Regions from separate parts of the Mesobacillus stamsii genome, predicted to be linked through region 1. Evidence: predicted binding sites of a transcription regulator. Region 1 holds the regulator's gene; each other region holds the start of a gene.
What was found. Region 1 encodes LexA, which represses DNA repair genes until DNA is damaged. Its sites were predicted from a motif close to CGAACATATGTTCG; they were not measured.

Region 1 (5,416 bases):
TATAAATAGAAACGAAGTGCAGGCGAGATACGTACTCTTCATACAAGTTGCAGCATCAATGGTTTAATTTATTTCACTTAATGATCTATTTTCTGTTATGATAAGAGTTGGCTTTTTGCCCGAATCAATTCATTGAGGAGAACTTGAATGACAAATAACCTTCCATTTACCATCACTAAAAATGATACGTTCTTTGATTTATTAGGAGATTATATTGGGGATGTATTTTATGATATTTTGCCGGAAAAAGGCTATGAACTGCGTGACGAACAGATTTATATGGCATTTCAGGTAGAGCAGGCCTTTAAGAACAAAGGAATTGTTTTCGCGGAAGCGGGGGTTGGAACAGGGAAGACATTCGTCTACCTTATTTATGCCATCCTATATGCACGCTATATGGGAAAACCTGCTATCGTTTCCTGTTCAGATGAAACGTTGATCGAACAGCTTGTTAAAGAAGACGGAGATATCCAAAAACTTGAGCAGGCACTGGGACTGAAAGTAGATGTCCGTCTGGCAAAGGCTAGAGAACAGTATGTTTGTATTAAGAAGCTGGATGAGCTTTCAAATACGTCAGACGATCTCGATATCCTGGCCGTCCATGATCAGCTTCCTGATTTTATTTTTGATGAAGGCATTTCCATGAATTCGTTTACCCGTTATGGTGATCGAAAGGAATATCCATGGGTGACAAATGAAAAATGGTCACAGCTAGCCTGGGACCCACTTCAGCAATGCTCGACATGCAGCTGGCGCCATCGCTGTGGACAAACACTCAATCGGGATTACTATCGACATGCCGGGGATTTGATTATCTGTTCCCATGATTTTTATATGGAGCATGTTTGGACAAAAGATTCGCGGAAACGAGAAGGGCAGATGCCCCTGCTGCCCGAAGCAAGCACTGTCATTTTTGATGAAGGCCATCTGCTTGAATTTGCGGCACAAAAAGGGTTGACTTACAGATTTAATTCACATACTCTGGCGACGGTGTTAACAGGATATATGCATCAGGATGTCAGAGAGGAATCTCTTTATTTAATTGAAGATATAATAGAACTTCATGATTCATGGTTCGATCTTCTAGTCGAAAACGCCACTGCAGTGGAAGGTTCAAACAGAAAAGAAGTAGCGATGCACCCATCTATCAGGAAAACGGCTGAGACACTGGAGAAGAAGGTCAGCGAATTAATGGACCAGCTCGTTTTTGATGCGGAAATGTTCCTGATTGATGAATATCATTTGAAGATCATGGAGGAATATCTTGAGTTTTTTGCTTATGGATTATCCATATTCTTGAAGAATGAAGAAGGTATCTTCTGGCTTGAGGAAAATGAAGTCCAATCTTCTCTTGTCATTATGCCTCGACTGGTGGAGGACATTTTGAAAAAGGAAGTTTTCTCACAGAACATCCCGTTTGTGTTTTCATCAGCAACTTTATCGCAAGCTGGGAATTTCCACTATATAGCGAAAAGTCTTGGAATTGAAAAATATTCCTCCTTCACTGTCGCGTCCCCATTTGATTACGCAGAGCAGATGGATGTGAAAATTCATGTTCAAGATGATGAATGCATTAAATGGATAAAGATAGGGGAAGACCTGCGAACAACCAATGGAAGCACCCTTGTATTGTTTTCTTCCATACAAGAAATGGAGCGTTTTAGAATCTGGTCGAATGATCAAAAATGGGATTTTGCCATTCTGTTCGAAGGAGACCGAGAGATTAGTGAAACGGTTAAAGACTTCCAGAATGTTACTAGTACGGTGCTTTGCTCATACAGTTTATGGGAGGGTCTAGACGTCCCTGGAGAACCTCTTATTCAAGTGATCGTTGCCTCCTTGCCGTTCCCACCTCATGACCCCGTCTTCCAAGCAAAACGAAAGCAAGCAGAAAATCCTGCAGCAGAAATTGACATACCATATATGCTGCTTCGATTAAGACAGGGAATTGGCCGTTTGATTAGGAACAGCCAGGATTATGGCACGGTTCATTTGTGGCTTACGAAAGCGCAAGAAGAAAAATTCATGGGAGAGATAAGAGAAGTGCTTCCTGCTGCAAATATTCATTAATCAGGGAAAATCCCGACAGGCTTAGGCTTGTCGGGATTTTTTGATACAATTAGTTTCTGCACTTGCACTTTTTATAGCCGCAACCACATTCAGAATTTTCATCTTGAGCATCGGCAACCAAATCATTGATGATGCAACGTCGAACTGCTCTGCAAAGGTCCTCAAAATCAATCGTTGCTTTTACTTGATTGTTGTTGTGGTTAGGATAATAAACCCCTGCAACGTCATTGCCATTTCGTTTGTATCCCATCTATGACTCAACTCCTTCCCTTCTAAAAATGCTTACACCTCATCTTATTCGGAAAGGGACAAGTTGGTAGTAATTCTACCTATTTCGTACGAAAATGTGCACTTCTCATAGTCTTTCACATAAAAAAGAATAATAGAACGAAAAAAGCAAGCGGTGTCCGCTTGCTTTTAGTGCATATGACGATATACACCGATCACCTTACCGAGAATGGATACATTTCGAAGGATAATTGGATCCATCGATGAGTTTTCCGGCTGAAGTCGGAAATGGTCTTTCTCCTTAAAAAAACGTTTTACCGTCGCTTCATCCTCCTCTGTCATGGCAACAACAATGTCACCATTATTGGCAGTTTTTTGCTGCTTGACGATAACATAATCTCCGTCGAGGATCCCAGCTTCAATCATACTGTCCCCCATAACTTCCAGCATAAAAACCTGTTCATCATGCGGAACCAGGCGATCTGGAAGTGGGAAGTATTCTTCAACATTTTCAATTGCAGTTATCGGCACACCAGCAGTAACTTTCCCAACCACGGGAACATTTACGACATTGTATTTAGGAATTCGCGTTTCTTCGTCCAGCTCAAGAATTTCTATCGCACGCGGTTTTGTGGGGTCACGTCTGATCAGCCCTTTGCTTTCAAGCCTTGCCAGGTGGCCATGTACGGTTGAACTAGAGGCCAGTCCAACTGCTTCGCCAATTTCGCGAACGGATGGCGGATACCCTTTTTTCTTGACTTCAGCTTTTATGAATTCAAATATATCTTGTTGCCTCTTAGATAACTTTGTCATATTCACGCACCTCGTATATTTTCTTGTCCTTATTATACCATGTCCGGTCAGTAGATACAAACATAAGTTCGAATTTTTCTGTTGACATGAAACGGATGTTCGCATTATAATAAATTCAAATAAGCGAACGTATATTCGATAAGGGGTGTCAAAGATGAAAAAAATTTGGGATGGCTATTCATACACTTTTATTCTGATTGCTGTCAGTCTGATTTTTTCACTTGTAGCAAAAGCACATTTCAATAACAGTGAACAATACATAACTGTTACTATAGAAGAAGGGCAATCCTTATGGGAGATCGCTGAAACTTATGCAGCTGAGCATCATTTATCTGAAAATGAATTCGTGAGCTGGGTGGAAAAGGAAAATGGAATTATCGGTGAGAGGATTTTTCCGGGAGATGAGCTTGTTATTCCTGTGACGGCTGAATTTGGACAACCAACTCAAATCGCTGGCGCGGAAAGATAACTTAGACGTAGAATAAGGTGATGACAACATGAAAGCGATTATTTATTGCCGCGTAAGTACAACTAAGGAAACACAGGAAACATCGCTTGCCAGGCAAGAGGAGGAATTGTGCCATCTTGCGGATGAATATGGGTTTGAAGTAGTGAACATAATTAAAGAACAGGCAAGCGGTTATGACCTTGAAAGAGATGGCATACTGGAGCTGTTAGAATTGATAAAAGACAAAGCGATCGGTACGCTGTTGATTCAGGATGAAACCAGACTTGGCAGAGGGAATGCAAAAGTCGCAATCCTTCATTGCATCCTTAAGGAGAATGTAAAGCTATATAGCATCTCACACAATGGGGAGCTTCAACTATCTGAATCCGATTCTATGGTACTCCAGATTGTCAGCATGGTAGAAGAGTACCAGAGGAAAATCCATAATATTAAGATTAAACGCGGAATGAAACGAGCGGTGGAGCACGGTTACCAGCCGCAGCAGAATCTCAAAAATCAGGGTGTGCATTCCGGCAGAGACAGGAAGGACATGCCGGTAGGGGAAATCGTAAGGCTGCGAAATAATGGCCTAACATTTTCAGAAATCGCCGCTACCCTTAAAGGATTTGGCTATAATGTATCCAAAGCAACCGTGAATAGAAGATATCTGGAGTATATAGAGTCGGAGGAAGAGTAAAGCTCCTTTCTTGTAATACATTATGCTTTTTAGTAAGATGACAGTTGATATAATTTTTTACAAAGGAGCTTTACTATGCTATCAAGTGATAAGATTGCTAGGATCAATGAACTGGCAAGGAAAGCAAAATCATCCATGTTGACTGAAGAAGAAGCAAAGGAGCAAACTAAGCTTCGTGCCGAATACCTCCAGTCATTTCGTTCTTCGATGCTTAATACCCTAAAGGGAGTTACCATTGTTGACCCAGAGGGCAATGATGTAACACCTGAAAAATTAAAAGAAGAAAAAATGAAGAGTAAACTTCATTGATATATTCAATTTGGGATACAGAAGAGGATGTATCCCTTTTTGATTTCGACAGCATCGTAGAAAACACTAACAGCAGAAATAGGTTAAATGAAAGACCCTTCCGCCTTCATCGTTTGGTTACATAAGGGTAGCGAGTATGAGACAAAATAAATAATGATACAGCCTTTCCATCTCTCTCAGGCATAATTTGTTGTATAATATTTTCTCGCGCTATAATATTAAGGGTGTAGTTAGTACTTATAGAAAGGATGTATTTAATGTTTAAAGAAATTGATATGCTTTCCATTGATTCCGTTCGTACATTATCTATTGATGCGATTGAAAAGGCAAATTCTGGTCACCCTGGCATGCCGATGGGTGCAGCTCCAATGGCTTATACATTGTGGACACGTTACATGAACATCAATCCTAAAAATCCCCAATGGTTCAATCGCGACCGTTTCGTCCTGTCTGCTGGACATGGATCCATGTTGTTATACAGCTTGCTGCATCTTTCAGGATACGATTTATCCATGGAAGATATTAAGCAATTCCGTCAATGGGGAAGTAAGACCCCTGGACACCCTGAGTTTGGACACACTGCTGGTGTGGATGCAACTACTGGGCCGCTTGGTCAGGGGATTGCCATGGCAGTTGGTATGGCAATGGCAGAGCGTCATCTTTCAGCAGTTTACAACAAGGATAACTATAACATCGTTGACCACTATACATATAGCATTTGTGGCGATGGCGATTTAATGGAAGGCGTTTCAGCTGAAGCCGCTTCTCTAGCAGCACACCTTAAATTAGGGAAAATGGTTGTCCTTTACGATTCAAACGATATTTCACTGGATGGGGACCTTAATAAGTCA
Region 2 (5,416 bases), on a different contig from region 1:
GAGGAATGATGCCGGGGCAAATGCCGATGATGCCGCAAAACGCAGGAATGATGGAAAATCAAATGCCACAGGTCGCGGGAATGATGGAGGAAGAATCATCAGAAATGCCGATGATGCCTCAGATGCCGCAAGCAGGAGGAATGATGGAAAACCAAATGCCGTATAGCGGAGGAATGATGCCAGGGAACATGCCTCAGATGCCGCAGGTCGGCGGAATGATGGAAAACCAAATGCCGTATAGCGGAGGAATGATGCCAGGGAATATGCCTCAGATGCCGCAGGTTGGCGGAATGATGGAAAACCAAATGCCGTATAGCGGAGGAATGATGCCAGGGAACATGCCTCAGATGCCGCAGGTTGGCGGAATGATGGAAAACCAAATGCCGTATAGCGGAGGAATGATGCCAGGGAATATGCCTCAGATGCCGCAGGTCGGAGGAATGATGGAAAACCAAATGCCGAATAACTGGGGAATGATGCCAGGGAACATGCCAATGATGCCGCAGGTTGGCGGAATGATGCAGAATCCTATGATGCCTAAGCAAGCAGTTCAAGGTGCAATGGGTGATTGTGGCTGTGACAGCACAATGGCTAGCCCTTATGGCATGTATGAACCTGGAATGCACCCTCATCAAATGATGCCTTATGGCTATCCGGGTGGACCTGGAATGCACCCTCATCAAATGATGCCTTATGGCTATCCGGGTGGACCTGGAATGCATCCTCATCAAATGATGCCTTATGGCTATCCAGGCGGACCTGGAATGCATATGCAGCCGCATTACGGCAACCAAATGGGCATGGGGCCTGGTTTCATGGATCCATATGGAGCAGGTGCGATGGGTGGAGAATACGGAATGCCATTGCCAAGGTCTAATGACGAAGAGAGCAATGAATATTAACATCAGGAGAGGAGGAGACGATTATTTTTTAAATCGTCTCTTCTCTTATTTAAACAGCGAGTTGGACGGAACTATTCATAGCATCAAACCATTGAGAGGAAATGTCTATCTTGTCGACACCCAAGATTCCCGATTCATTTTAAAAGGATATCAAGAATTAAGAAAATTAAAGATTCAGGAGGCATTTACTTCCTCTTTGAGACATGCCGGCTTTGACTCTTCCTATAAATTTTTAAGGATGAAATCAATTCTTCCATTTCAGGGTTTATATTATGGCTGTATTGAATACTTGAAACAACAGGAAAAGGGATTTGACTATGGGACACAATCAGAAAGAGACGAAGGAGTCGCGCTTCTTAGTAAATTCCATGATCATTCTGGATTGCTAGTGCCATCCTTTACAGGAATGCTTCCAAAAGCAGATTTGGCGAGAAAATGGCAGCACCGAAAGGATGAATTCACTAAAAATTTGCCAGTTGTCCATTTTTATGTGAATAGCGCTGTCACCAACGAAATCCTTGGTTGGGCGGAGGTTTCTTTAAGCCATTTTTCCGCTTTAAAAACAGAGCTTGAACAGGAGCAGCCAACGATCCTTCATGGCGATGTTGCGCATCATAATTTTCTTCGAGCAAAAGGGGGAAAGCTTTATTTAATTGATTTTGATTTGATCAGCATAGGACCAAGAGCGTATGATATGCTTCAGTACGCCAACCGAATTCTGCCTTATCTGGATTGGAATTTCGACTCCTTGAAAAAAATTTTTTATTTTAAAAAATGGCTTCGTTACGAATCGTTTTTATACGGTCTATTGTATCCAGCAGATATCTTAAGAGAATGGAACCGGCTAGTAAGAGAACAAAATCCTATTCCCCCAATCAGACTTTCCCCATTGGTTGACATGACGATCAACCAGTTCCAACAAAGGAAAAAATTTTTAGCTGACGTTCAATCAGAACTAGCAAAATAAATTAGCGATTTCAGCAACGGATAATTAAGATCTGATTGGCTATACTAGTAGTGAAAAAGAATTTGTCAAATAAGAGAGGTGGACGGCAGTGGCTTCAATCATTTATATCAAAGCGTTCAGCACAGCTGTATTGCTCCTTATCAGTCTATCGGGAGCTGATCCAGTACTTTCCTCAGGGCAGGTTCATGCTGAGAAGCCTGGTGAAGCAGTCCATGAAAACAATGAACCTCTTAAGGTGACAATCATTTTACAGAGAGTGTATCTTGATGGTGAAATCAGTGAAGAAAAAGTCGTTGAGACGATTTGGTCGTTAGAAGACTTTTGGACAAAATATGAAAAATGGCAGCTTGTTGATATGGAAGCAAAGAAGGCAGTGTTTAGGCAGGAAGTTGATGATATTTCCCCCCTTTTAAAGGCAAATGGATATTTTGGACTGTCAGATGATGGGATATTGACAATTTTTAACGGAAGGCCGAATGGCTCGAAAATCATTCAATCTTTCTTTCAAATCGATCTAGGCAAACTCGAGAGCATCAAGCGAGATGAATTGAAAAAGGGAATCCCGATCCGTAGCAAACAATGCTATGAAGAGGTATTAGAAACTTTTAAACCATATACGGTGAATGACATACAATAAAGAGCCGGGAGGACTGGCTCTTATTTGCATTTTAGTGGTTTTTTTAAAAGAAAATGATCGTATGTTCGCCTATTTGCATATTTTAGTTCATTCCTTTAAATGGAGTGTGGTAAAATGAGGTACAGCAAAGCAGAGGAGCGAGCGTATTGTATGAATTTATGAAAGGCACTGTCGATTTTGTCGGTCCTGAATATATAGTGATTGAAAATATGGGGATTGGTTATCAAATTTTCACGCCAAATCCCTTTGTATTCACCAAAGAAGCAGGAAAAGAAATTCAAATTTATACTTACCATTATGTCCGTGAAGATCTTATTTCTCTTTATGGGTTCAAGACGAGAGAGGAAAAGGCACTCTTCACCAGGCTATTGAACGTATCAGGAATTGGTCCAAAGGGGGCGCTGGCCATCCTTGCTTCAGGAGAGCCCGGCCAGGTAGTCCAAGCGGTTGAAAAGGAGGATGAAGACTTCCTTATCAAATTTCCTGGAGTAGGAAAGAAGACTGCAAGACAAATGATCCTTGATTTAAAAGGAAAACTGCATGATCTTGTGCCAGATTCTTTCCCTACTCTATTTAATGCCGAAGAGGTGGCTGCGGCTATTTCCGAGTCTCATGAATTAGAGGAAGCATTGCTTGCATTAAAGGCACTTGGTTATTCAGAAAAGGAAATCCGCAGAATTTCTCCGGAATTAAGAGCGGAACAATTGACGACAGACCAATATATCAAGAAAGCACTGCAAAAACTGTTAAAATAAATTAGGCGACAATCAATTAGCAGTTTTGATTATCCAGCATAAAAGTAGGTGAGAAACGGATGGAAGAACGTATCATCTCCAGTGGAGCGGGCGAGCAGGATCTTTCATTTGAGCAAAGCCTGCGACCCCAGACATTGAGACAATATATTGGCCAGGATAAAGTAAAAGCCAATCTTGCAGTGTTTATTGAAGCAGCCAAACTCAGGCGGGAATCGCTTGACCACGTTCTGCTCTATGGGCCGCCCGGCTTGGGAAAGACGACACTGGCAGCGATCATCGCTAATGAAATGGGTGTCAATCTAAGGACAACTTCAGGTCCGGCCATTGAAAGGCCTGGTGATGTAGCGGCTATTTTAACGGCTTTGGAACCTGGCGATGTTTTGTTCATTGATGAGATTCACAGGCTGCCAAGGACGATTGAAGAAGTACTCTATCCAGCAATGGAGGATTTTTGCCTTGATATTGTCATTGGAAAAGGACCGAGTGCCCGTTCTGTCCGGCTTGATCTGCCTCCGTTCACGCTTGTTGGTGCGACGACCCGTGCAGGCTCCCTTTCTGCCCCATTAAGAGACAGGTTTGGAGTTTTGAGTCGTTTGGAGTACTATAATGAGTCACAGCTAACTGATATTGTCGTCAGGACTGCGGAACTTTTGGAAACAGAGATAGATTGGCTTGCGGCACAGGAACTTGCGAGAAGGTCGCGTGGAACACCAAGGATCGCTAATCGTCTATTAAAACGTGTACGTGATTTTGCCCAGGTTCGGGGCAATGGTGCGGTAGAGGAAACAATTGCCAGGGAAGCATTGGAGCTTATGCAAGTCGACCGTTTGGGCCTGGATCATATCGATCATAAATTGCTCAAAGGGATTATTGAAAAATATCGGGGCGGTCCTGTTGGCATAGAGACGATCTCTGCAACGATTGGGGAAGAATCTCAAACAATTGAAGATGTGTATGAGCCATATCTATTGCAGATCGGGTTTTTGCAGAGGACCCCTAGGGGAAGAATGGTTACGGAGGCAGTATACCGGCATTTTGAGATGGAGGTGCCAGAACGATGACAGGAGCAGCGAAATTCGTTATGATCGCCGGAGCAGTCATCTTCATCATTGGCTTTGTTATGCAATTTGTCCATATAGGAAGACTGCCAGGGGATATTGTCATTAAAAAAGGAAATACCACGTTTTATTTTCCGATTGTGACATCCATCCTCGCAAGCATCATCTTATCAGCGATCTTTTATTTTATCGGCAGGTTTAGATGAGAATGTAAGGCCAAATTAAGAAATTAGTAAGGGTGACAACATGAAAGTAGATCTGTTTGATTTTCATTTGCCGGAGGAACTGATTGCCCAGACACCGCTGGAACAAAGAGCGGAAAGCAGGTTAATGGTCTTGAATAAAGAATCGGGCAGCGTGGAACATGATATTTTCAAGAATATTAAAAACTACCTCCATCCAGGCGATTGCCTCGTACTGAACGATACAAAGGTTCTTCCTGCCAGGCTTTTTGGTATAAAAGCGGACACAGGAGCCAAAATTGAAGTACTGCTCCTAAAACAACTTGAAGGTGATGAGTGGGAAACGCTTGTCAAGCCGGCAAAGCGAGTGAAGAAAGGCACAAAAATTGTTTTTGGGGATGGCCTTTTGACAGCAGTATGCACCGGGGAAGAGGACCATGGCGGCAGAGATCTGAAGTTTTCATATGAAGGGATATTCTATGAAGTTCTTGAACAGCTGGGCGAGATGCCGCTCCCTCCTTATATAAAGGAACAGCTTGAGGATAAGGACAGGTACCAGACTGTGTTTGCCAGAGAAAGAGGTTCTGCAGCAGCCCCAACTGCGGGCTTGCATTTTACAGAGGAACTGCTGGAAGAAATCAAGGAAACCGGAATCCATATCGCCTTTATTACTCTTCATGTCGGTCTGGGAACGTTCAGGCCTGTCAGCGTCGATTCTATTGAAGAACACGATATGCATTCAGAATTTTATCAAGTCACAGAAGGTACTGCATTGCTTTTGAATAAGGTCCGCGAGCAGGGTGGACGAATCATCACAGTGGGAACGACGTCGACGCGGACACTGGAAACGATCGCGACAGCAAATGAAGGTAAATTTGTTGCGGAAAATGGTTGGACAAATATTTTCATCTACCC
Region 3 (5,416 bases), on a different contig from region 1:
AGGAGGAGGAAATTGTTCACCAGGAAGCGGAGGCTGGCCATCTGATTCCTGGCGAGTATGAGTCCCTTCCAAAAACGGAAGTGACCATCCCTTCATCCTTTGGCTATGAGGTGAAGGCTATCCTGGTAGAACCCCATGACACGAATCATTATATTATAATTTCCCACGGTGTGACCCAGAGCAAAATGAATTCTATAAAATATATGAATCTCTTTCTGAACAGGGGCTTTAATGCGGTTATTTACGACCATCGCCGCCACGGGGAATCCGGTGGGAAAACAACAAGCTATGGATATTATGAAAAATTCGATCTTCAATCGGTGGTACATTGGCTAAGAAAAGAAAAAGGTTCGGATCTCCTGCTTGGCATCCATGGGGAATCCATGGGCGCTGCGACCTTGCTTCTGTACGCAGGGATGCTTGAGGATGGTGCTGATTTCTATATTGCGGATTGCCCGTTTTCCGACTTCAGCGAACAGCTCGCTTATCGAATCAAGGAAGAAGTCAAACTATTCCCGCCAAAACTTTTGCTTCCGGTAGCCAATCTGTTTATCCGTATTCGCGATAAATATTCCTTAAGTGAGGTATCTCCGATTGCAGTTATCGAAAATATTAAGAATCCGATCCTGTTTATCCACAGCCGCATGGACGATTTCATTCTGCCATCCATGACCGAGGCTCTGTTTAAACAGAAAAAAGGACCAAAGAAGCTGTTCATGGCTGAAAACGGCCTTCACGCCCAATCATACAGCCAAAATCAGGAGCAATACGAAAAAGTAGTCGATGAATTTCTTGAGGAATACGTGTTTTAACGGTGATGATATTGCTGCTGCGGACAGCATGCTATTAGAAAAGGGTACCTGGAGCCGCCCTTTACCCCTTTTCTCCTGGCGATCGATTTCTTTTCCTTCTGCATTCAATTATCATTTTTTGTAAACGTTTGTTTTATCATAAAAACTCATTCTTGGATTTAGATACTCATTCGGGCTTTTCAATTGGAAGCATCCGTTGGTCTTATGAAAGTCCAGCGTCATTTCCTCAGCAAAAAATACTTCCTTCGCTTTTTCGATATAAATGGAGATATTTCCTGTTTCTATTGAGTGCTCTTCCGCTTCTTTTTCCCTTTCAAACCAGAGAGCAGCCACACCATTCACTGCACAACCGCAGCCGTCTATATCGTATTTCAATTTCACATAACCTTGTTTGCCTGCGATTTGTTCACTCAGTTTATTTGATGCTGCTTCGGTGATTTTCAATTTCACGATTGCACTTCCTTTCCGAGATTTCATTTTACCATACAGATCCCTTTTTTACGTTCCCAGCTCTATGTGAAAATGTCTTGCAATTTTCCTATTTAACTTTTACTATCAAAGATAATTCTGACAACCTGAAAGGAGTGCTTTTTTTGTCAAAAGTTACAATTAAGGTCAATGATAATGGATCTTTACGGATTTCCGGCGATGTAGAGCTGCTGGATGGAGCCGGCAATAAGTATGAGACAAAGCCCGTGTTCTCGCTTTGCCGCTGTGGTATGAGCAAAAATATGCCGTTTTGCGACGCTTCCCATAAAGGGAAATTTGAGTCGTCCGTGCGCGCGCCGCAAGCGGAAGACACGGAATAATCCATTCTGGGGAATGATAGCCATTGTCCCTTTTTGTTGCGGACAATGGCTACCATTCGACTGCAAGCCTGACATCCGCAATTGCTGAGATTTCAATAAGATGAATTTCCTCAAACCGATCGATAATATGGAGTTTCTCCCCAAGCTCGTTCCAGTAATGGACTTTCCCGATCACCAATTCATACTTGCTGTGGCGGAAATAAGAAATGCTGACGAGCCTGTTGTACTCCATCGCCTCAAGGATTGTTTCATTCAATTGCTCAAGCTGCTGTTCATCCAGTTGTTTCTCTTTTTCGTATTGATCTTCCTGTGCCCAGTCACGGAGCATTTTTACATGTTCAGGAAGCATCATAGATGTCCACTTGATTCTTCCGCGGTCACGAATCAACTTTTCTCCTCCTTTAAAATATTAACCCTTATGCCCACCTACAAGTGCGGCCCGATGCCTTGCTGTTCCGGCTGCCGTATAGGAAACCGCCCTTAGGAGAGCCGTGGAACCGTAACGGCTACGAATTCGATCCATTGCATAGCCGAGTTCTTTCTTTTTCCATCCGTTCAACTCGAAAAGATCGAGTTGAAACTCACTGTCCGTAACGAGATTCCCAATCGAGATTGAAATGCTCCGCACCGTTTTTCCAGCGTAGTTCTCGGCGAAAAGATCAAGACAGACACGATACACGTCCATCGTAATATTGGTGGGCTCTCCTATCGTCCTTGACCGCTGGAAGCCGCCGCCAAATTCATCCTGGCTATAGCCGATCCCTAAGCTGATTGTTCGGCCTGCCTTCCCATGGCTTCTGGCTCTGCGTGCGACTTCTTCACACATTTCAAGGATGACATGGTTGACTTCTTCTCTTTCTTTGTAGTCCCGAAGCAGAATTTGGCTTTTTCCAAAGCTAATCTGCCCTTCCATAATTGGGGCACCGATATTGGAAAAATCAATTCCCCATGCATGCCAGTACATCTGGTTTCCCATAATGCCAAATTTCTTCTCGAGGACTTCAAGGTCATAACGGGCAAGCTGGCCGACTGTGAAAATCCCCATGCTGTTCAGCGTTTTTTCGACACGACGGCCAATTCCCCACATCTCTCTCAGCGGAGACACATTCCACAGCTTTGTCTGAACATCATTATATGTCCATTCGGCAATCCCTTTGCGCTTTGCCTCAAGGTCCAGGCACAGCTTCGACATCAGCATGTTCGGGCCAATCCCGACCGCGCACGGAAGCTGGAACTCGCGCTCGATATCATCTTTGATTTTTTTGGCGATCGAAGCAGCATCACCCCAAAGCTTAGAGACCCCATCCACTTTCAGGAAGCTTTCGTCCACACTGTAAGTATGAATTGCATCCTTTGGGACATAGCGATTAAATACACGGGAGATTTCAGTGGAGATTCGCAGGTATGTTGACATTTGCGGATCAACGACGACTATTCGCGGATCATCAGGAATTTCAAACTTTCGCGATCCAGTCTTGATGCCAAACTCCTTTTTCAAACGAGGGGAAGCTGCCAGGACGACACTTCCGGGACGATCGAGATTCCCGACGACAGCCAGGTAACATTCAAGAGGATCAAGGCCGAGCATCACGGCGGAACAGCTGGCATAGAAGCTCTTGATATCCACACATAAAATTTTGTTTTGCGGCATTTCGCTGTAATCTACCATGTCTTCCCTCCCCTTTGCAGAAAAAGAACATTTGTTCCGTATCATTCTACCCATTATATTAAGCGAATATGCGTTCGATTTCAATGGAAATTTTCCGGGTGACTGACTTAATTAAGGAGAAACTAGGGAATAATACCAAGACTGGAGTGTGCGAAAGCCTGTGTTCCTAGTTAAAAAACCGCCAAAATGGATGGCGGTCTGGAAGTTTATTTTTTATTGAAGAAGTTTTTGCCAAATAATTCAAAAGTCCGGGGGAACAAGGTGTAAAATATACTGCCTGCGCTCATCCAGCGCGGCAGATTGATTTCCCTTGTCTTAGTCATCATCCGGTCGACTACCTGCTTTGCGACATATTCCGGCTTCAGCATGAATCGTTTGACACTTTTCACATACGTTCCCTGCTTATCCGCAATAGTAAAGAAGTTGGTTGCAATCGGTCCCGGATTAACAGAAGTGACAAAAATATGGTCATCAGCAACCTCCATGCGAAGACTGTTCGTGTAGCCAAGCACCGCATGCTTTGTTGCCGAGTAAACACTTGATTTCGGCGTAGCAATTTTGCCTGCCTGGGAAGCGATGTTGATGATATGTCCGCTGCCACGCTGTTTCATGCCCGGAAGAACCATTGATGTACAGGCAATCAAGCCAATAACATTGACATCGAACATCGACTTAATTTCCTCCGTTTTCACTTCATGGGCAAAATCAAAAATGCCGAATCCAGCATTATTGACCAATATATCGGCATAGCGAATGTCCGAAAGCACCTCAAAAAAAACTTTCTTGACTGCTTCTGGGTCTGAAACATCCAGCTGCCGTGCATGGATATTGATGGCGTACTTCGATTGCAATTCTTTTTTTAATATTTCCAGCTTGTCAATACTCCGGGCCAAAAGGACAAGGTTCGCTCCGCGCGCAGCGCAAAGTCTGGCAATCTCAGCCCCTATTCCTCCCGACGCACCGGTAATGATAATGTTTTTTCCTTTTAAAGATGGCATCAGTTTCACCTCATTTTGCTGTATAAACGAAGAAATCCCCTTCTTCTCTGACTGAAATCGCGTCCAAGGATTGTAAATAATCAAGCTGTCCGACGGTTTCCGAAATCGTCAGGTTCAGTTCACGTTCATATACCGTCGGGAAAAGCAATTTGCAGATCTCAAAAACGGTGAGTTCCCTGCCTTCGAGCATTCCTCTGACTTGCATGGCACGGTCATGCTGGCGGGCGAGCCTCTTGTCAATCAGACGATGCAATTCCATGATCTCCGTTCCATGGCCTGTGTATACCAGCCCTACCCGGTACTGCTGCAGTTTTTTTAAGGTTGTATTATATTGAACCAGAGATCTCGGCCTTTCCAGTTCTCCTGGCAGCGGTGGTTCAAGCAATGGATTGGGCGAGATTCCAGCAAGGATCGTATCCCCTGCGATCATTGTGCCATCTTTTTCACGCAAAAGCACGATATGACTCTGAGCATGGCCCGGTGTTTCAATCACCTTCCATCCTGGCAGCGCCGGCGGGACGTCATTTTCTAAAATAGTCCCTGTTAATGAGCGATTGCATGAAAATACTAATGCCTTTTTCATTCCTTTCATTGAAGGAACAAAATATTGCTCTGGTATGGCTGACTGCATAAAAATTTTTTCGTAGAATTCCTTATGTTCCTTCTCGAAATCCGAAGTTCTGTTGATCCATCTTTCATTCAGGTGATGACCATATACTTCAAGGTCGGGTGAAAGGTAGTCCAGCATCCCAACATGATCCGGATGATCATGAGTCAGGATCACCTGCTCCACATCCTCCGGCTTCAATCTTAAATCGGACAGTTGAGATTGGAACGACTCCCAGGACTCTTTCGTTTTTGTACCCGCGTCCACAAGTGTCAACCTGTCCCCTTTTATTAAATAGGCATTCACATCACCAACCGAAAAAGGCGTTGGCAAAGTCAATTTAGCAATTCCATCTTTCCATTCAACCATAATCTCTATACACCCCAAAAACATTATTTTTCTATAAGGTAAAGTAATGAATTGTTTAAAAAAGCACTTATCTTTATTGATTCTAGTATTTTCCCAATATAAAGTTAAGTTTACCTGTAAAGTGGAGAAATGTCATTAATTCCACCTCTCAT
Region 4 (5,416 bases), on a different contig from region 1:
CCTGCTTTTTTACATCCTCCAACACTTTCGCATGGGTACCCTTTCGGCCAGACACGATTGGTGCCAGGATTTGCAGCTTCGTTCTTTCCGGGTATTCCAGCACCCGGTCGACCATCTGTTCAATCGTTTGGGATGTAATTTCTATCTTGTGAATCGGGCAAGTTGGTCTTCCCACCCGTGCGAATAACAGTCGTAAATAATCATATATTTCCGTCACCGTTCCCACGGTGGAACGCGGGTTTCGGCTTGTTGTTTTCTGATCGATTGAGATGGCCGGAGACAATCCTTCAATTGAATCGACATCCGGCTTATCCATCTGACCGAGGAACTGACGGGCGTACGCAGATAAGGACTCCACATAACGGCGCTGTCCTTCCGCGTAAATCGTGTCGAACGCCAGCGATGACTTCCCTGAACCGGAAAGTCCTGTCAAGACAACAAGCTTGTCTCTCGGAATGGTGACATCGATATTTTTCAAATTATGGGCTCTGGCGCCTTTGACAATCAGTTTATCCATTGCCATATTATCGTCATCCTTCCGCTTTCAACTCAAGAATGAGGTCACGCAGCTCTGCCGCCCGTTCGAAATTGAGCGCTTTTGCTGCGTCCTTCATTTCTTTTTCCATATTTAAAATCACTTTCTCACGATCTTTCTTTGTCAGCTTCTTCAGTCCTTCGGCCGGGCTGTAAACTTCCATGTCCTCGGCAGCAATCGTCGCACGAATCACGTCGCGGATGCTTTTCTGGATCGTTTGCGGTGTGATGCCGTGCTTTTTGTTGTATTCCTCCTGAATTTCGCGGCGGCGCTTTGTAACACTTATCGCCTTAGTCATCGAATCGGTCATCTTGTCGGCATACATGATAACATGGCCATTTGCATTCCGCGCCGCTCGTCCCATCGTCTGGATGAGCGATCTTTCGGACCGGAGAAAGCCTTCCTTATCGGCATCGAGAATCGCCACGAGCGAAACCTCTGGAATATCCAATCCTTCCCTTAAAAGATTGATCCCGATGAGGACATCGTATTTTCCGAGCCGCAGTTCACGGATGATTTCAATCCGCTCGAGCGTTTTGATCTCTGAGTGCAAGTACTGGACCTTGATGCCGATTTCCTTTAAGTAATCGGTCAGGTCCTCGGACATTTTCTTCGTCAAAGTCGTCACCAGTACGCGTTCATTCCGCTTTGCCCGCTCCTGAATTTCACCGATCAGGTCATCGATCTGGCCCTCAATCGGCCTAACATCAATTGTCGGGTCGAGCAATCCAGTTGGACGGATGATTTGCTGGACCATTTCTGGTGTATGTTCCAATTCATATGGACCCGGTGTCGCCGAAACGAACACTGCCTGTTTGACATGTTTTTCAAATTCAGCAAAAGTCAGCGGACGGTTGTCCATGGCAGACGGCAGTCGGAAGCCATGGTCAACCAGCACTTGCTTACGCGCCTGGTCCCCATTGAACATTCCCCTTACTTGTGGCAAGGTAACATGCGACTCATCGACAACAAGTAAAAAGTCTTCAGGAAAATAATCGAGCAATGTATAGGGAGTCGCACCTGCCGGCCTTAAGGTCAGATGGCGCGAGTAATTTTCAATTCCGGAGCAGAAGCCCATCTCGCGCATCATCTCAAGATCATACCTTGTCCGCTGTTCCAGTCTTTGGGCTTCCAGCAATTTTTCCTCGGACCGGAGCACTTCCAGTCGTTCTTCCAGTTCTTTTTCAATGTTTTCAATGGCAATTTTCATTTTCTCTTCGCGGGTAACGAAGTGGGATGCCGGAAAAATCGCCACATGATCCCGTTCACCGATGATCTCGCCAGTAAGGGCATCCACCTCGCGGATCCGGTCAATCTCATCGCCGAAAAATTCAATTCTCATGCAATGCTCATCGCGCGAGGCTGGGAAAATCTCGACGACATCTCCGCGCACACGAAACGTCCCGCGCTTGAAGTCAATATCATTCCGTCCATACTGGATATCGACGAGTTTGTGAAGCAGTTTATTCCTTTCGATCTCCATGCCGGTCCGCAGAGACACGACCATGTCACGGTATTCATCTGGATTACCAAGACCGTATATGCAGGATACGCTGGCAATAATGATGACATCCTTGCGCTCAAACAACGACGATGTAGCCGAGTGACGAAGCTTGTCAATCTCATCATTGATGCTTGCATCTTTTTCAATGAAGGTATCTGTCTGCGGCACGTATGCTTCCGGCTGATAATAATCATAGTAACTGACGAAATACTCCACCGCGTTGTTCGGAAAAAATTCCTTAAACTCGCTGTAGAGCTGGCCAGCAAGCGTTTTATTGTGGGCGATGACAAGCGTCGGCTTGTTCACTTCCTGGATCACATTCGAAATCGTAAATGTTTTCCCTGTTCCCGTCGCACCAAGAAGCGTCTGATGCTTCTTGTTCGCGCGTATCCCTTTCACTAGCTCTATTATTGCCGCAGGCTGGTCTCCCTGCGGGGAATACTTCGAGACTAATTCAAATTGGTCCTTCACAGAAAAGCCTCCTGTACTGTAATTCTTTCTTAATAAAATAAGAACCTTCTTATATATAATCCATACACAGTTGTCAAAAAGTCATATCCTCATTCTACCACAAAGTAGGCAGAACAAACCACTAAAAAGCGAACAAGCATTCGAATTTTTGCTTTTTCATCATGATGCTGTAACAGCAAAAACCTGTCGAATAAAAATCGACAGGTTTATTCAGCTATTTCTTGTTCCGCCTTCTCATCTGACTAGCCAGAAAAAAGCCAACGGTCAGCGAGAAAGCGTCCACGACAATGAGCAGGAAGGAGTCCGTATAGCCTTTATAAACCGAAGCCGCAATCAATGCGACCGTCAATACAAGGGCAAGCACATGGTTATAGGCAACCCGCGCAAAAAACACGACCATGAAACCAGGCAGGAACAGTGCGGATAAATATTTCAGCAACACTGGAAAAACACCTCATTCAGAGTGAACTTTTTTCTAGCAGACTTTATCTATGTACAAAATATAGCTTTTTTAGCAGTAGGTTACAAGAATTTATCCATTAAAAAAGAGAACAGGCCAATTTCTGCCTGTTCTCCTTAGTGGGTCACTTTAGGAATGCATGATAGTAGCGGGTCATCGCCACTGCGAAATCACCGCGCGTATTTTTGGCTGTTGGCCTGAAACTTGCTGTGACTGTTGGTTCTAAATCATATGGTCCCTGTGTGACAGCGAAGCTCGCATTAAGAATATTCAGGTCCAGCGCGATTTGAACATAACCTTTCAGCTGTTCGGGCACTTCTGCTCCATCTGAAATGGCAATTCTTTCGTCCTTGTACTGGACAGTCAGCTGACCAGAGAAGTCTTCTGCTTGTTCTTGCATGCCCAATGCCTGAACGAGTGAGTACGCCAACTCAGCACGTGTCACTCCATCCTTAGGGGCAAATTTCCCATTTCCCTTCGGAAGGATGACCCCATTTTGGATTTGCTGCTTGTCACGAAACGAAGCACCCTTTGCTGCGACTGCTTCTGCAAATGGAAGAGTGGATTCCGAAACATCTGAGAAACTTGGTGCTGCTGGGAGAGATTGCTTGATTTCAGCGCCCATCACCAAGTATTTTGCCAGCTCTGCTCTCGTTAAAAATGCATCTGGTTTGAAGGCACCATTGGAGAAGCCGTCCAATAACCGTTCGTTCACTCCCATTTTTATCGCTTCTGCTGCTGGATGTCCGGCAATATCATTTAATCCAGAGAAGCCGCTAACTTTCGTGAACGCCATTTCTCCTTTTACCGTTTCAGGCAGTGCGACGCCAAGTGGGTTGGCATCCACACCACGAAGTCCGCGGATTTCAGCCTTCCATGCACCAGGTTCCGGCGATGTGACCGAAACTGTCCGATCATAATAGAGCGGGAACAGCAAACTTACACCAGAACTGTATTCCGTTCCATCCGGGGCGATCAGCACTAGATTAATAGTGTTGCCCGTCTGCTCCATCAAACCTGCCCCGTCTACTTTGGCGACAAGGCTGGATATACCTGCTTCCACTGTGAATTCATATTGGTTATCCGAAACAAAGGTGAGCGGATTATAATCAACCGAAAATTCCTTCCGCTCTGTTTCGGCGTCCACATTGCTGTAGAATGTCTGGGTTGAGTTAAGGGTTGATCCATAAGCCGTTCCATTGAATGCATGATCAATGGCTGTATAGGCATTCACATAGCCTGCGCCAGCTTCCCAAGTTTCATAGCCTGGCATATTCGTAGCGGTCTGTTCAAGAATCAATTTGATTTCATCCGGCGACAATAGCGGATTGGCTTCGAGCATCAAGGCGACAATTCCGGCAACATGAGGAGTTGCCATCGATGTGCCGCTCATAGTTGTGTAATAAGGCAGGTACCCTGTTTCGATTGTTTGCACATCCTGGTCGACTGCCAGCGAGGATACGGGAGCGAGGACGCGGGTCGAAACGATATCCACCCCTGGAGCGGTCACAGTCGGTTCATCCTTCCATGTCCAATCCTTGCCGTCGATTGTAAAAGTACCGCCGACACCCTTCGTGCCTCTTGATGAGAAGTCTGCAAGGGTTCCGTCTTTGACTCCAGCAGCAACTGAAATGACCCACGGAGCTTTTGCGTATGGGTTTTGCGTGTTCTCTCCTGGCCCTTCATTCCCTGCCGCAAAAAGAACCGTAATTCCGCGGTCATGTGCTTTTTTGCTGGCAATATTGATTGGGTCGTTAGGATCAAAGTCTCCTGAGGAACCCCAGGAATTCGTGATGACGCGAATATTGTATGAAGACTGATGGGTAATCGCGTAGTCAAAACCGCCGATGCCATCAAGGACAAATAATGCTGCTCCTGAACCGTAGCCAATTAAATCCGCACCCGGGGCAGCGCCTTCATACTTTCCGCCAGACATCGCGCCCGTTCCGCCTACCGTGCCGGCTACATGTGTACCATGTCCTGAATTTGTATCCGTATTAGGGACGTTTTCCTGATAAGTGATCGGCAGCAAGCCTGGGGCTAAGGCATTCAAATTCGTCTGCGCCATTACATTCTGGACGAGATTTTTGCCGAACTCGATGTCCCTATGCGTGCCGTCTACACCACTGTCATTCACGACGACTCCTACTCCTTTTCCTGAAACAGGCAGTCCGCCGTTCGCCTTGCGGAAGCCGTCGTCTGTTCTCGCTTTATCGACACCCGTGATCGCTGTCGCATCTGCGTTGAAGTAAGTGAGCTTTTTGTTCATATAAATCGATTGAACTTCCGGATCGGCCGCCAGTTTTTCAATTTGAGCCTTTGTCGCGATCACTCCGACAATCGGCAAGGATTTCATGCTTACTCCCGTTTCGATTCCGAGCATTTTTAACTGAGCTAGCTGGGAACTAGTTGGTGCACTGTCTCCCTTGAAAGTGACGATGACTTG

Region 2: a site for LexA is predicted at 2,561-2,574, ahead of ruvA (Holliday junction branch migration protein RuvA). Genes of this name have one in related genera too.
Region 3: a site for LexA is predicted at 3,354-3,367, ahead of J2S25_RS09635 (Y-family DNA polymerase). Genes of this name have one in related genera too.
Region 4: a site for LexA is predicted at 2,640-2,653, ahead of uvrB (excinuclease ABC subunit UvrB). Genes of this name have one in related genera too.

The regions. Positions count from the first base shown of each region.
Region 1 is NZ_JAUSUN010000003.1:15,474-20,889, reverse strand. It holds gene J2S25_RS02785 (ATP-dependent DNA helicase) at 148-2,070, shown strand; gene J2S25_RS02780 (hypothetical protein) at 2,120-2,320, opposite strand; gene lexA (transcriptional repressor LexA) at 2,488-3,111, opposite strand; gene yneA (cell division suppressor protein YneA) at 3,266-3,580, shown strand; gene J2S25_RS02765 (YneB family resolvase-like protein) at 3,609-4,256, shown strand; gene J2S25_RS02760 (DUF896 domain-containing protein) at 4,332-4,565, shown strand; gene tkt (transketolase) at 4,823-5,416, shown strand, end outside.
Region 2 is NZ_JAUSUN010000017.1:44,268-49,683, reverse strand. It holds gene safA (SafA/ExsA family spore coat assembly protein) at 1-902, shown strand, start outside; gene J2S25_RS13430 (phosphotransferase) at 844-1,869, shown strand; gene J2S25_RS13425 (intercompartmental signaling factor BofC) at 1,958-2,506, shown strand; gene ruvA (Holliday junction branch migration protein RuvA) at 2,653-3,261, shown strand; gene ruvB (Holliday junction branch migration DNA helicase RuvB) at 3,321-4,322, shown strand; gene J2S25_RS13410 (DUF2905 domain-containing protein) at 4,319-4,525, shown strand; gene queA (tRNA preQ1(34) S-adenosylmethionine ribosyltransferase-isomerase QueA) at 4,566-5,416, shown strand, end outside.
Region 3 is NZ_JAUSUN010000009.1:102,413-107,828, reverse strand. It holds gene J2S25_RS09655 (alpha/beta hydrolase) at 1-812, shown strand, start outside; gene J2S25_RS09650 (iron-sulfur cluster biosynthesis family protein) at 924-1,262, opposite strand; gene J2S25_RS09645 (CDGSH iron-sulfur domain-containing protein) at 1,397-1,621, shown strand; gene J2S25_RS09640 (YolD-like family protein) at 1,671-2,009, opposite strand; gene J2S25_RS09635 (Y-family DNA polymerase) at 2,031-3,290, opposite strand; gene J2S25_RS09630 (SDR family NAD(P)-dependent oxidoreductase) at 3,497-4,288, opposite strand; gene J2S25_RS09625 (MBL fold metallo-hydrolase) at 4,299-5,264, opposite strand.
Region 4 is NZ_JAUSUN010000007.1:92,307-97,722, forward strand. It holds gene uvrA (excinuclease ABC subunit UvrA) at 1-523, opposite strand, end outside; gene uvrB (excinuclease ABC subunit UvrB) at 531-2,510, opposite strand; gene J2S25_RS07990 (CsbA family protein) at 2,725-2,952, opposite strand; gene J2S25_RS07995 (S8 family serine peptidase) at 3,095-5,416, opposite strand, start outside.